4 regions of the Carnobacterium sp. CS13 genome follow, and region 3 is predicted to be linked to each of the others. Evidence: predicted binding sites of a transcription regulator. Region 3 holds the regulator's gene; each other region holds the start of a gene.

Region 1 (3,217 bases), 220 kb from region 3:
CTTTGATCGGACGCACTTCAATAATCGGATCCAACAAACCTGTAGGCCGAATGATTTGTTCAACGACTTCAGGGGTTCTTTCCAATTCATAAGGACCAGGTGTCGCTGAGATGTACATGATCTGATTGACGTGTTTTTCAAATTCTTCTAAACGCAAGGGTCTGTTGTCTAATGCACTCGGCAAACGGAAACCATATTCTATTAAACGCTCTTTTCTCGCTCTGTCGCCGTTATACATTCCTCTGATTTGCGACATAGTGATATGGGACTCATCGACTACAATCAAAAAATCATCCGGGAAAAAGTCCATTAACGTATATGGTGCTTGACCAGGCTCGCGTCCATCCATATGTCTGGAATAGTTTTCTATTCCAGAACAGTAACCCATTTCTAAAAGCATTTCTAAATCGTAATTGGTACGCTGTTCCAATCGCTGAGCTTCTATCAATTTATCTTCTGAACGCAAAACTTTCAACCGGTCTTCTAATTCAGCTTGTATGGTTTTAACTGCATTACGTGTTTGTTCATCATTAGCAACAAAGTGAGTCGCTGGAAAAATCGGCACATGTTGCACATCAGCTTTAACTTCTCCGGTCAAAACATCTACTTCACGAATCCGATCGATTTCATCACCAAAAAATTCTACACGGATAGCTTCACTGTCTCGCGATGCCAAGAAAATCTCAACAACATCGCCTCGCACACGAAAACGTCCCCGTTGAAAATCAATGTCATTTCGTTCAAATTGCATATCTACTAGACGACGCAGCATCTCATCACGGTTCATTTCTGCACCAACACGGATAGATAATACGTGATCACGATAATCAAGCGGGTTCACTAATCCATAGATACATGAAACAGAAGCAACGACAATCACATCACGCCGTTCCAATAACGAACTAGTTGCAGAATGGCGTAATTTATCAATTTCATCGTTAACACTTGATTCTTTCTCAATAAAGGTATCGCTAGAAGGGACATAAGCTTCTGGTTGATAATAATCATAGTAACTGACAAAGTATTCGACTGCGTTATTAGGGAAAAACTCTTTAAATTCTCCATACAATTGACCTGCTAATGTTTTATTGTGAGCAATCACAAGAGTCGGCTTGTTCACTTCTTGAATGACATTCGAAACAGTAAATGTTTTGCCTGTACCCGTTGCGCCCAATAAAGTTTGCTCTTTTTTTCCTTCTTCAAGGCCTTTGACTAATTCTTTAATGGCATTGGGCTGGTCTCCACCAGGTTGGTAATTCGATACGAGTTTAAAACGATCTTTCTCCATGATTACTTTTCACTTCCAGTCATTTTTTCTCTCTTATTAGGTTAAGAATAGCAGCATTATTTTATTTCTATCTTTTCATTCTACCACTGAACATGTGTTCTTACAACTCTAAAGCTACTGCCTATTAAAAACACACTTAGAGGGTTTCTCTAACTATCTATCCCTTAAATCAGTTCGTCAGAAAGAACCAAAAAGACAAAAAAATAAAGCTATAACAATTGGAATCCCAATAGTTACAGCCATACTCTTTTATTCATATAGAACTAACGACAATTATTTTTTAGCTAATTTAGCTGTTAAACGAGATTTGTCACGGTTAGCTTTATTTTTATGAATCAATCCTTTTGATGCAGTCATGTCTATAGCTCTGATTGCTTCTTTGTGTAAAGCCTCAGTATCTTCGCTTCCAGCTTCAACAGCTTGAACAAATTTTTTCACAGCAGTACGCATAGCGCTCTTTTGCACATTGTTTTCTAAAGCTGATTTTTCTGAAGTACGGACACGTTTGATTGCAGATTCGATGTTTGGCATTTGATTCACCCCACTTTCAATTAATTACAACTTAAAATAGATTATTCTAGTTGTTTCCAACACTTAATCATTATACATAATGCCTGGCTTCATTGCAATATAAACTGTAAAGTTTTTTTACTTGATAGCTTAAACGGCAAGTGACGATTTTAATTTCTTTAACGGCCGCCTGAAAACTGCAAAACAAATAATTCGAATTGCATTTCGCGATTTCCTTGGCCAGTCTTTAAACGGTATTCCGCTTCAATTAAACCGTTATAGGCCTCCAATAACGCTTGCTCTTTGAATTTTCTCATTTGCTGAATTCCTAATTTCACCCGGTAAGGATGCACTTTCAAGAGTTTAGCAATGTCTCCTTGTTGGTACCCTTTTTTTTCAAGTATTTTAATTTGAATCAATAAACGAAACTGAGTGGTCATAATCGCGTTGATTTTTATGGGATCTTCTTTTTGCAATAACAAGTCTTGATATAAATTAAGTGCTGAACCGACATCCTTTTTCAAAACATATTCATTTAATGCAAAAATATTTTGTTCCAATGATTTAGCGACTAATTCGTTGACAGCTTCTTTAGTGATCAATTTGGTGTCTTGTCCGAAAAGAAACAATTTTGGCAATTCCGCCATTGCAACTGAAAGTTTAGCATCTGTTAATTGAATGAACAATTCAAAAGCTTCCGGAGATATTTTAAACCCTTCATTTTCAATGGTATCTTTTAAATAGTGCCGCATTTCTTTTTCTGATAACGCTGCAACTTCGATCAAAGTAGCCGTTTTTTTCAGTAATTTCGTAATTTTTTTGCGTTCATCTAACTTTTCATAAGGGGCAAAAACGACTAAAACGGTTGTATCAGAAGGATGATTCAAGTATTGTTCAAACCATTTTATATCGTGTTCAACTTTTGATTTGGTTCTTTCACCGGTTAAAAAAAGAGGACGATCAATGATAACTAATCGATGATCTCCAAAAAAAGGGATGGACTCTGCATCGTCTAACGCTACTCCAAGCGGGACTTCTTCCATATCATAAGCGCCAAAATTCAAATCAATCTCGTCCTCTTTTAAGATGGATTGAATAAATGTGTCTCTGGCAATTCCAGCTAAATATGATTCTGTTCCTAATACTAAATAAACTGGAGCGCTCTCGCCTTTTTTTAGTTTGGCTATTTCTCTTGCAAAATCCAACGCATTCCACCACTTTCTTGTTCTTCTCTCATGGTACAAAGCTAGGATTGAATTTGCAAGTTCTTTTTTTATTTCAAAATCGTTTGAATGGTTTCTAAATACATTTTCTGGTTTAGTTCTAAGTAACGATAATGAATTGCGCCGTTAAGATCTGTTCGGTAAACTTTTGCTCCAACTTCTTCAATACGCTGCAGCACTTCTTCATTAGGATGTT
Region 2 (3,217 bases), 310 kb from region 3:
AACATCATCATCCGTGTTGTTCCATTTTTTTAGAACCACAAATTGAATGTTTCGAATTTCATCAAAATCGACTTTGGTATTATTTATGAAGATACCTAATTCGTCACCACCAACAATATGACCAACTACGTCATCATAGTAAAATCCGTTTTGATCTACGTTTTCAAGTTGAATAGCGACAGACTTATTCTTTACTATGGATTCATTTATTACTATTTCAATTTCACCTTGGTTCATCTGTCTTTTTTGCTGATTAACTTTTGTCCTTTCGCTTGATAACTTTTCTTGGACAGCCGTATGCTCAGATAAATAAAAGCCTGCCCATTTCTTAATGCCGCGATCACGATATTCCTCATTTAAAAAGCTCATTGGATACCCTCCATTCCGCCAGCGTGCCCACCAACAAGAGAGCTGCGGTTAATAGCTGTAGCTCCTTCTAAAAGGCTGCTAGCATGTACTAGTGATTGAAAACCATACTTATCTCTTATTTTATCTACCAACAAATCTAATTTTTCATTTGTGATCTGTTGAGAGGGATCTTCAAATAAATCCAATTGAATATTACTAGTGTAAGTCAATTTTGAATAAGAAATTCCGATACTCCTTACAGCCATGTCGTCTTCATAATGTTTATTGAAAATATCAAAACAATAATCGACTAACTTCTTCGTATTAGATGTATTAGGAATTTTTAATTGTCGAGAGAATCCTGCTTTTTCTTCATGCTTAGAATAGGTAACGGTAAGGCTGACACATCCTGTTTTGCAAAGGTGCTTTCGAATGCGGGTCGCCACTTGTTCCGCCATTTCTCGAATCACTATTTTGATCTCATGTCTTTTATAATAATCTCTTTTAAGTATTTGAGAGTTTCCGTAACTTTTTTCTAAAGGACGATACTGATCTCTAATATCGCTGCGATCGATACCCCATGCACCAGCGTATAGCTGTTCTCCAATAAGGCCCATAGACTCTCTTAGCTGGTAAAAATTTGCATGTGCTAAGTCATAGACTGATTTAATCCCTAAGCTATTTAGCCGTATAGCTGTTCGTTCTCCGATGCCCCACATGTCGGTTATGTTTTCTATTTTCCAAATCGTTTCTGGGACATCTTTGTATCGCCATTCAGCAATCAAATTAGCGTTGCATTTGGCTTCATTATCCAAAGCTAGTTTAGCCAGCAACATATTGTCACCAATTCCAATAGTGACGTAAAGGCCAGTTTTCTTATGAATGTGGTATTGAATCATTCTAGCCAAGTCGTAGGCGCTTTTTCTTTTAAAGAGCTTCAAGCTCGCTCTAACAGACACAAATGATTCATCTATGCTGTAAATATGTAAATCCTCATCTGAAACGTATTTACGAAAAATATCGTTGATTTCCGTATTCTTTTCTATATAAAATTGCATGCGTGGAGGCACGATCAATAAATCAGGATGATAGGGGATATCCCGTTTTCTGGTCACGTTACTGATGCCTAATACTTTTTTAGCTAAAGGGGAGGCAGCTAGAACCAAACCGCCAGCATTTTCTGCATTGCTCATAACTACCAACATAGTTTTTAATGGGTGCAGGCCGCGTTCAACACATTCAACTGAAGCATAAAATGATTTAACATCAACACAGAGAATGTCGCTGCTTATCTCATCAGAGTAATCGAATGACATAAAGATCCCTCCTTTTTTATTTCATTATACGAACAAACGTTCGATAAGTAAAGCGAACAGAACATTAAAATAACCCTAGGAAACAAATCCAAGAGTTTTATCAAAATGCCTAGTAGTCCGCCGTTTATTTTTTAAAAAAGTTCCCCCAAAGTTCCCCCAAAAAATAATAGAAATACATGGACTAACATGGAGAGTTGGTTAAAAATAAAAAAGCCCGAAAGGCTATTGTATAGCACTTTCGAAGCTTTTACAGTTACTAGATAGAATCTAGTTTTATTAACGGTTGTAGTACTCAACGATGAATGCTTCATCAATTTCAGCGTATAACTCTTCACGTAATGGTAAACGAGTTAATGAACCTTCTAATTTTTCAGCATCAAAAGTTAGGAATTCAGGACGGCCGAATAATGATTCAACAGCAGACTTGATGATTTCCATGTTTTTAGATCTTTCACGAACAGAGATGACTTGTCCAACTGAAACGCTGTATGATGGAATATCAATGCGTTTTCCGTCAACAAGGATGTGACCGTGGTTTACTAATTGACGAGCTTGACGACGTGTAGTAGCAAAACCTAGACGGTAAACAACGTTATCTAAACGTTGTTCTAGTAAGATCATGAAGTTATCACCGTGTTTACCTTCATTGATTTTACCAGCTTTTACGAACAAGTTTTTAAATTGACGTTCGTTCATTCCGTACATGTGACGCAATTTTTGTTTTTCTTGTAATTGCAAACCGTATTCTGTTAATTTCTTACGGCTGTTTGGACCATGAGGACCTGGAGCGTAAGGACGGCGTTCGATTTCTTTACCTGTACCAGAAAGTGAAATGCCTAAACGGCGAGAAACTTTCCAACTTGGACCTGTATAACGTGACATAATAAAATTCCTCCAATAATTCTTTTTTGGAGTAAAATAACAAGTTGATAGTTCAGTATTTCGTGCAGTTTATTTTTCATTCTTCACCTTTGCAGCCGCAGGTTACACAAATGCACCATAATTGGCAATAAACTGTTGACGTGAATACCACTTTCACGCTGCATTATTTTACACAACTTGAATTATACAATGTATTCTTCTCAAGAGTCAAGCATTGTTGCACTTTTGTTTAAATCTGGCTGTTTTTTAATAAGATTTCAACAAATTGTTCTAAAAACTGTTGATCCACTGTATCAAAACGATTCGTGATCGGAGCATCGATGTCCAATACGCCTATTTTTTTATTATTTATCGTTAATGGAATGACGATTTCAGATTGACTGGCTGCGTCACAAGCGATATGACCTGGAAATTGATTAACGTCTTCCACCACAACAGATGCATTTTTTTCAAAAGCTGTACCACAGACACCTTTACCTATTTCGATACGGATGCAGGCTACTTTTCCTTGGAAAGGGCCTAAAACAAGTTCGCCAGAGGTTTCTTCATAAAGATAGAAACCAGCCCAATTGATATCAGGCAAATTTTCAAATAATAATGCTGCAGCATTGCTTAAATTCGCAATAAAGTTTTTTTCGTCACCAATCACAGCAGCTAGTTGCTGGTTAGTT
Region 3 (3,217 bases):
TGATTTGAGAAGTACTCAAATCGCTCCAGCAATTTGGCAGATGGCACCTGCTGATTATTTATTTTTCAATGAAAAAAACTATCAACAATATGAAAGCAGCATCACTGAGACAAGTTACAGTCATTTGATCACTGATCAAGAAAGTGCCGAGGGTTTTATCCTGCACACGGATCAACTTATTTTAGTTGATTGCCCCTCAGATTTAACTTTATTAAGCACTGTATTGAATCAGGTAGAGCCAACAAAGGTTGTGGCTTGTTTCTTTAACCAAGAAGAAGCTTATCTTACTGGAATACCTAGTCGGATGCAATTTTCACAAGTTTTTAAGTATACTGCAACTCATATTGATATTGATGTTCGTCATAAAATAAGTTTATTAGCAACGCATTTGAAAATAAAAGAAAAACTATTGATTTTTATGATTTCTGTGTTTTTTGAAGTAGGATTTGTTACAATAAAAGACGGTGTTATGAATATTGTTCCAAATGCTGAAAAGAAAGAGTTGACTGAATCGACTACTTATCAAAACCGTTTGAAAAAAATAGCAGCTGAAGAAGCTTTGATCTATAGTCGGTTTACTGAACTAGAAACCTGGTTAAAACAACAGTTGAAAAAAGAACTGTAAAATTGGATGGAGGAAAAGTTTCAATGGACTTAAAAAAATATATTGCAAATGTACCCGATTTTCCCGAAGAAGGCATTATCTTTCGTGATATTTCACCTTTAATGGCAGATGGAGAAGCTTACCGTTATGCTACCAACGAAATCGTTCAATACGCAAAAAATAAAGGCGTGGATATGATTGTTGGACCTGAAGCTCGTGGATTTATTGTAGGATGTCCCGTTGCCTATGAATTAGGTATCGGTTTTGCGCCGGCACGTAAAAAAGGAAAATTGCCTCGTGACACAGTCGAAGTCAACTATGGTTTAGAATACGGCAATGACGTTTTGCAAATTCATAAAGATGCTATCAAACCTGGACAAAAAGTGCTGGTTTGCGATGATTTACTAGCTACTGGTGGAACAATTGCGGCAACAGTCAAATTGATTGAGCAACTAGGAGGAGAAGTAGTCGGTATGGCTTTCTTAGTTGAGTTAACCGATTTAAATGGACGTGACAAAATTAAAGGATACGATATTTTAGCTTTAATGGAATACTAGAAGCTTGATAAACTAATAATGGACAATATAAAAAGTCGTTAAACAAAATTTGTTTAGCGACTTTTTGTATTAAAATATATGGCTGCGGTAAAGTCCTACGACTTTTCCTAAAACAGATACTTCATCTAAAATAATAGCATCCATGGTCTCATTTTCCGGCTGCAAACGATAATAATGATCTTCTTTATAAAATCTCTTACATGTTGCTTCGTCTTCATTGGTCAAGGCAATAACGATATCTCCGTTGTTGGCGCTGGATTGTTTGCGGACGATCACTTCATCACCATCAAAAATCCCAGCATCGATCATGCTTTCCCCACGGATAGTCAACATGAAAAGCGATTCGCTTTCTTGTTTTAAGTTTGGCGGAAGCGGAAAATAATCGGTCGCTTCTTCTACTGCTAAGATGGGTTCGCCCGCTGTAACAGTTCCTAGCAAAGGAATTTGTTTTAATTGAACACCTAATTTTGATAACCCCGTAGCTGTTAATTCGATTGCTCTCGGTTTACTAGGATCTCGTTGGATAAACCCGTTTTTTTCCAATCTGGACAGATGCCCATGGACAGTCGATGTAGAAGATAAAGAAACGGCTGTTCCAATCTCGCGTACAGTCGGTGGGTAACCTTTTGATTGGACTTGTTCGTGGATATATTGTAATACTTCAATTTGTCTAGATTCTGGAGTTTTACGCATAAATAGCTGCACCTCAATTCCTATATATTTCTTATTCATAGAATACCATAAAATTATATGCGAATCAAACAAATGTTCGCTATATTTAAAAATCAATTTGATGTATTTTATAGGATTTTTTTGGTATAGTAGCTAAAGAATACAAATAATGGAGTGAGTAAAATGTTACCTAAAGAACAATTGACCAGAATCAATGAATTAGCAAATAAATCTAAAGCTGAAGGGCTGAGCTTGTCTGAACAAGCAGAACAAAAAAAACTTCGCGAAGCGTATTTAGCGGCTTTTCGAGGAGGAATGCGCAATCATATCGAAGGACTAAAAGTTGTTGATGAGGAAGGCAACGATGTGACTCCCGATAAATTGAAAGAAATCCAAAAAGAAAAAGGCATCCACGACCGTTCCTAACAAATGGAGCGATAAATAGTGCAGGTATGAGGAAAGAAAGACTGTCTTTATAAAAAATGCATTCAGTGATTGCTTCAATGGGAATAAAACAGTAAAATAGAGGTATTACAATTGAAAGGATGATTTACTTGTTTGACAATACGGACCAATTAGCGGTAAATACAATTAGAACACTGAGTATAGACGGAGTGCAAAAAGCCAATTCTGGTCACCCAGGCTTGCCGATGGGGGCAGCGCCGATGGCGTATACTCTTTGGACGCAACAATTAAAAGTAAACCCTAAAAATTCAACGTGGGTGGATCGGGATCGGTTTGTCCTTTCAGCCGGCCATGGTTCAATGATGTTGTACAGCCTTTTACACCTTGCAGGCTATCAGGTGTCGATTGATGATCTAAAAAAATTCCGCCAATGGGAAAGTAAGACTCCTGGACACCCAGAAGTTCACTATACCAATGGGGTTGAAGCGACTACTGGTCCATTAGGACAAGGGATCGCAAATGCTGTAGGAATGGCAATGGCTGAAGCCCATTTAGCCGCTACGTATAACAAAGAAAATCACCAAATCGTGGATCATTACACGTATGCTTTGTGTGGCGATGGCGATTTAATGGAAGGGGTTTCTGCAGAAGCAGCAAGTTTAGCGGGTCATTTAGAGTTAGGTAAACTGATCATGTTATACGATTCGAATGATATTTCATTGGATGGACCGACTTCAAAAGCCTTCACTGAAAACGTTGGAAAACGGTTTGAAGCGTACAATTGGCACTATATTTTAGTAAAAGATGGAAACGATTTAGACGAAATCAATGCTGCACTTGAAGCAGCAAAAGCAGAAACAACGAAACCAACCTTGATCGAAGTGAAAACGGTGATCGGTTTTGGGGCTCCTAATGCGGGATCTCATAAAGTCCACGGTGCTCCACTAGGTCCCGAAGGGATCGAAGCAGCGAAAAAAGC
Region 4 (3,217 bases), 1.2 Mb from region 3:
CACAACACCGTTTCCAATCACACTGATTTTATTTTCAGCGAATATTCCTGAAGGGATCAAGTGCAATTTATATGTTACGCCATTAAATTTAATGGTATGTCCCGCATTATCTCCGCCTTGGTAACGCGCGATAACTTCGGCCTTCTCACTTAAAAAATCAGTGATTTTTCCTTTTCCTTCATCGCCCCACTGTGTGCCGACTACTACTACTGAAGACATATAAACACCTCGCTACTTATTTTTTTGCTCATCATTTACCAGCTCAGTTTATCAGTATTTAAACCAGTATTCAATAAAAAGCGAATATTTTATTCTATCAAAGCCTATTAAAAGCTGATAAACGAATATTTTATTTTTAAAACAAAAATAAAAGGCTGAAAAACGAACGATATCGTTTTCAGCCTTTTTCTATCTTTGTGGCATATCTTCTGGAAAATAAGCCAATGACGAAAATTTATTGTATTCTTTTATAAACAATAATTTAACGGTTCCTCGTGCCCCGCTCCGGTTTTTTTCAATGATGACTTCGATAACATTGTCTTCTCCTGCCATGTCTTCGTCCTCATCCTCACCATCTTCACGATCGTAATAATCATCTCGGTAAAGGAATGCTACGATATCAGCATCTTGTTCAATCGAACCAGACTCACGAATATCGCTTAGCACCGGCCGTTTATCTTGCCTTTGTTCCACGCCACGAGAAAGTTGAGACAAGGCCATTACGGGTACACTCAATTCTTTAGCTAATTTTTTTAATTGCCGTGAAATTTCAGAAACTTCTTGTTGACGGCTTTCACGACCCGTTCCTTCGATCAATTGCAAATAATCAATAAGAATCAAGCCTAAATCGCCTTTTTCCTGTTTCAAACGACGGCATTTGGCGCGTATTTCAGCCACCCGAATCCCTGGAGTATCGTCAATGTAGATGCTTGCTTTAGACAAACTTCCCATTGCCACGATCAAGTTTTGCCATTCTTCTTCAGAAAGATTCCCTGTTCTCAGATTGCTTGCATCAATGCTGCCTTCTGCACACAGCATCCGGTTTACCAACGATTCTGCTCCCATCTCCAAACTGAAGATTGCAACTGTTTCATCTGTTTTAGTTCCAACATTTTGAGCAATGTTCAACGCAAAAGCTGTCTTACCAACTGCCGGTCTAGCTGCCAAAATAATGAGTTCATCTTTTTGTAAACCAGCCGTCATTTTGTCTAGTGCTTTATAGCCCGTCGGCAATCCTGTAATTTCTTCATCATTTTGATACAATTCATCGATGCGGGCGATGGAAGTGTTCAGTACTTCAGAGATGGATAAAAAACCGCTTCTATTGCGTTTTTCCGATACCTCTAAGATTCCACGTTCAGCTTCATCTAGAATCGTTGCCAGCTCGTCTCCTTCGTCATATCCTTTAGTAACGATTTCAGTTGCTGTTCGAATCAAATTACGCAAGATCGATTTTTGTTCAACGATTTTAGCATAATGTTCCATATTGGCAGCTGTTGGGACCGTTACAGCCAATTCAGCCAAATAAGCCATGCCGCCGACGTCTTCAAGTTGATTTTTAGATTCCAGCGCATTAGTGATCGTTACGATATCAATTGCTTCGTTATGGTTATTTAAATCTAACATCGCTTGAAAGATAAGTTGATGGCCTCTTCGATAAAAATCTTTTGCTTCAATAAATTCTAATGCTCCAACAACCGTATCTGGATCTAAGAAAACTGACCCGAGTACAGCTTGTTCCGCTTCAATACTTTGTGGCGGTAAGCGATCTTGAAAAGCTTCATTTGCCAAATTTCCTCTTCCTTTCAGCAGCCTTTTGTCCCTTTTGTATAGACTGGCTACTTTAGTTCAATGCTCTTATTTTACCGCAAAATTTCTTGAAATACAATCTAGCAATAAGAACGAGTGTTCCGGTATAGTTTGCATTTTTACGATTCATTAGATAAAAAATGTTCGATCAGAATTTCTTATCCTGACCGAACATTGTTTGTTCATGCGTTTAGTTTTAGGTATTTTATTCAGGCGATACATTTACAGTCATCGTTGCTGTTACTTCTGGGTGAATTTTAATATCGATTTTCATCGACGTTACGGTCCGAATCGGAACGTTTAATTCGATTTTTCGTTTATCCAATTTAATGCCTAATTGTTTTTGGACAGCTGACGCAATTTGTTTGGTTGTGATTGAACCAAATAAACGACCGTCTTCCGCTGCTTTAGCTTTGATTTCAATAGCATTTTCTTCTTTTTCTAAAAGGGTTTTTAATTCTTCAGCTTCTTGTTTGATTTCTTCTTGTTGTTTTTCTTCAGCTTTGATTTTCCCTTTTAATTCGCTTAAACTTCCTGCAGTTGCTTCTTTAGCTAAACCATTTTTGATCAAGAAGTTATGTGCATATCCATCAGCTACATTTTTGACCTCGCCTTTTTTACCTTTGCCTTTAACATCTTCTAAGAAAATAACTTTCATTTTTATTCCCCCTCATCTTGATTAACTACTACTGCTTTTAATTTTTCTTTTGCTTCTGCCACAGTGCAATTATCTATTTGCGTTGCAGCATTGGATAAGTGCCCACCGCCGCCAAGTTCTTCCATGATAACTTGAACATTGATTTCGCCTAAACTACGAGCACTGATTCCGACACGCCCATCTGAGCGTTTGGTAATCACAAAAGCCGCGTCGACATTTGTCATAGACAACATCGTATCTGCTGTTTGTGCTGCTACTACTGTATCATAAACCCTGTCTTCTTCGCCAATTGCAACCGCCATTTTATCGCTGATAAAATCGATTGATTCAATCAAATGACTGCGCAGTAAGTAAGTGTCCGTATCTTCTTTCAATAGACGTTGAATCAACACCGCATCTGCCCCACAGGACCTTAAATAACTTGCAGCATCAAATGTACGTGAACCTGTTCGTAATGAGAAACTTTTCGTATCTACTATGATTCCGCCCAGCATAGCTGTAGCTTCAATCTTATTGATTGGATCGGCTTCATTAGATTGATATTCAAACAACTCCGTTACCAACTCTGCTGTCGAAGATGCATAAGGTTCAATATAAACCAAAACTGGTTTTTCTGGAAACTCTTCGCTGCGGCGGTGGTGATCGATTACCACAATGTTATTCGTCTTCTTGACTAAATCAGGTGCAATCGATAGTGAAGGCCGATGATGATCGACCATGATCAATAACGTATTGGAAGTGATCATTTCT

Evidence for each region. The regulator LexA, encoded in region 3, represses DNA repair genes until DNA is damaged. The targets are predictions, from matches to a motif close to CNAACANNTGTTNG.
Region 1: the regulator LexA is predicted to act here: its motif matches at 1,376-1,389, upstream of uvrB (excinuclease ABC subunit UvrB).
Region 2: the regulator LexA is predicted to act here: its motif matches at 1,694-1,707, upstream of JHE06_RS04155 (Y-family DNA polymerase).
Region 4: the regulator LexA is predicted to act here: its motif matches at 1,899-1,912, upstream of dnaB (replicative DNA helicase).

The regions. Positions count from the first base shown of each region.
Region 1 is NZ_CP067364.1:952,866-956,082, reverse strand. Features, by position in the region: gene uvrB (excinuclease ABC subunit UvrB) at 1-1,288, opposite strand, end outside; gene rpsT (30S ribosomal protein S20) at 1,562-1,819, opposite strand; gene holA (DNA polymerase III subunit delta) at 1,978-3,003, opposite strand; gene JHE06_RS04585 (DNA internalization-related competence protein ComEC/Rec2) at 3,072-3,217, opposite strand, start outside.
Region 2 is NZ_CP067364.1:861,350-864,566, forward strand. Features, by position in the region: gene JHE06_RS04150 (hypothetical protein) at 1-369, opposite strand, end outside; gene JHE06_RS04155 (Y-family DNA polymerase) at 366-1,664, opposite strand; gene rpsD (30S ribosomal protein S4) at 1,941-2,546, opposite strand; gene JHE06_RS04165 (GAF domain-containing protein) at 2,776-3,217, opposite strand, start outside.
Region 3 is NZ_CP067364.1:1,176,081-1,179,297, forward strand. Features, by position in the region: gene recJ (single-stranded-DNA-specific exonuclease RecJ) at 1-625, shown strand, start outside; gene JHE06_RS05760 (adenine phosphoribosyltransferase) at 649-1,161, shown strand; gene lexA (transcriptional repressor LexA) at 1,231-1,854, opposite strand; gene JHE06_RS05770 (DUF896 family protein) at 2,017-2,259, shown strand; gene tkt (transketolase) at 2,379-3,217, shown strand, end outside.
Region 4 is NZ_CP067364.1:11,930-15,146, reverse strand. Features, by position in the region: gene JHE06_RS00065 (adenylosuccinate synthase) at 1-219, opposite strand, end outside; gene dnaB (replicative DNA helicase) at 409-1,791, opposite strand; gene rplI (50S ribosomal protein L9) at 2,015-2,467, opposite strand; gene JHE06_RS00050 (DHH family phosphoesterase) at 2,470-3,217, opposite strand, start outside.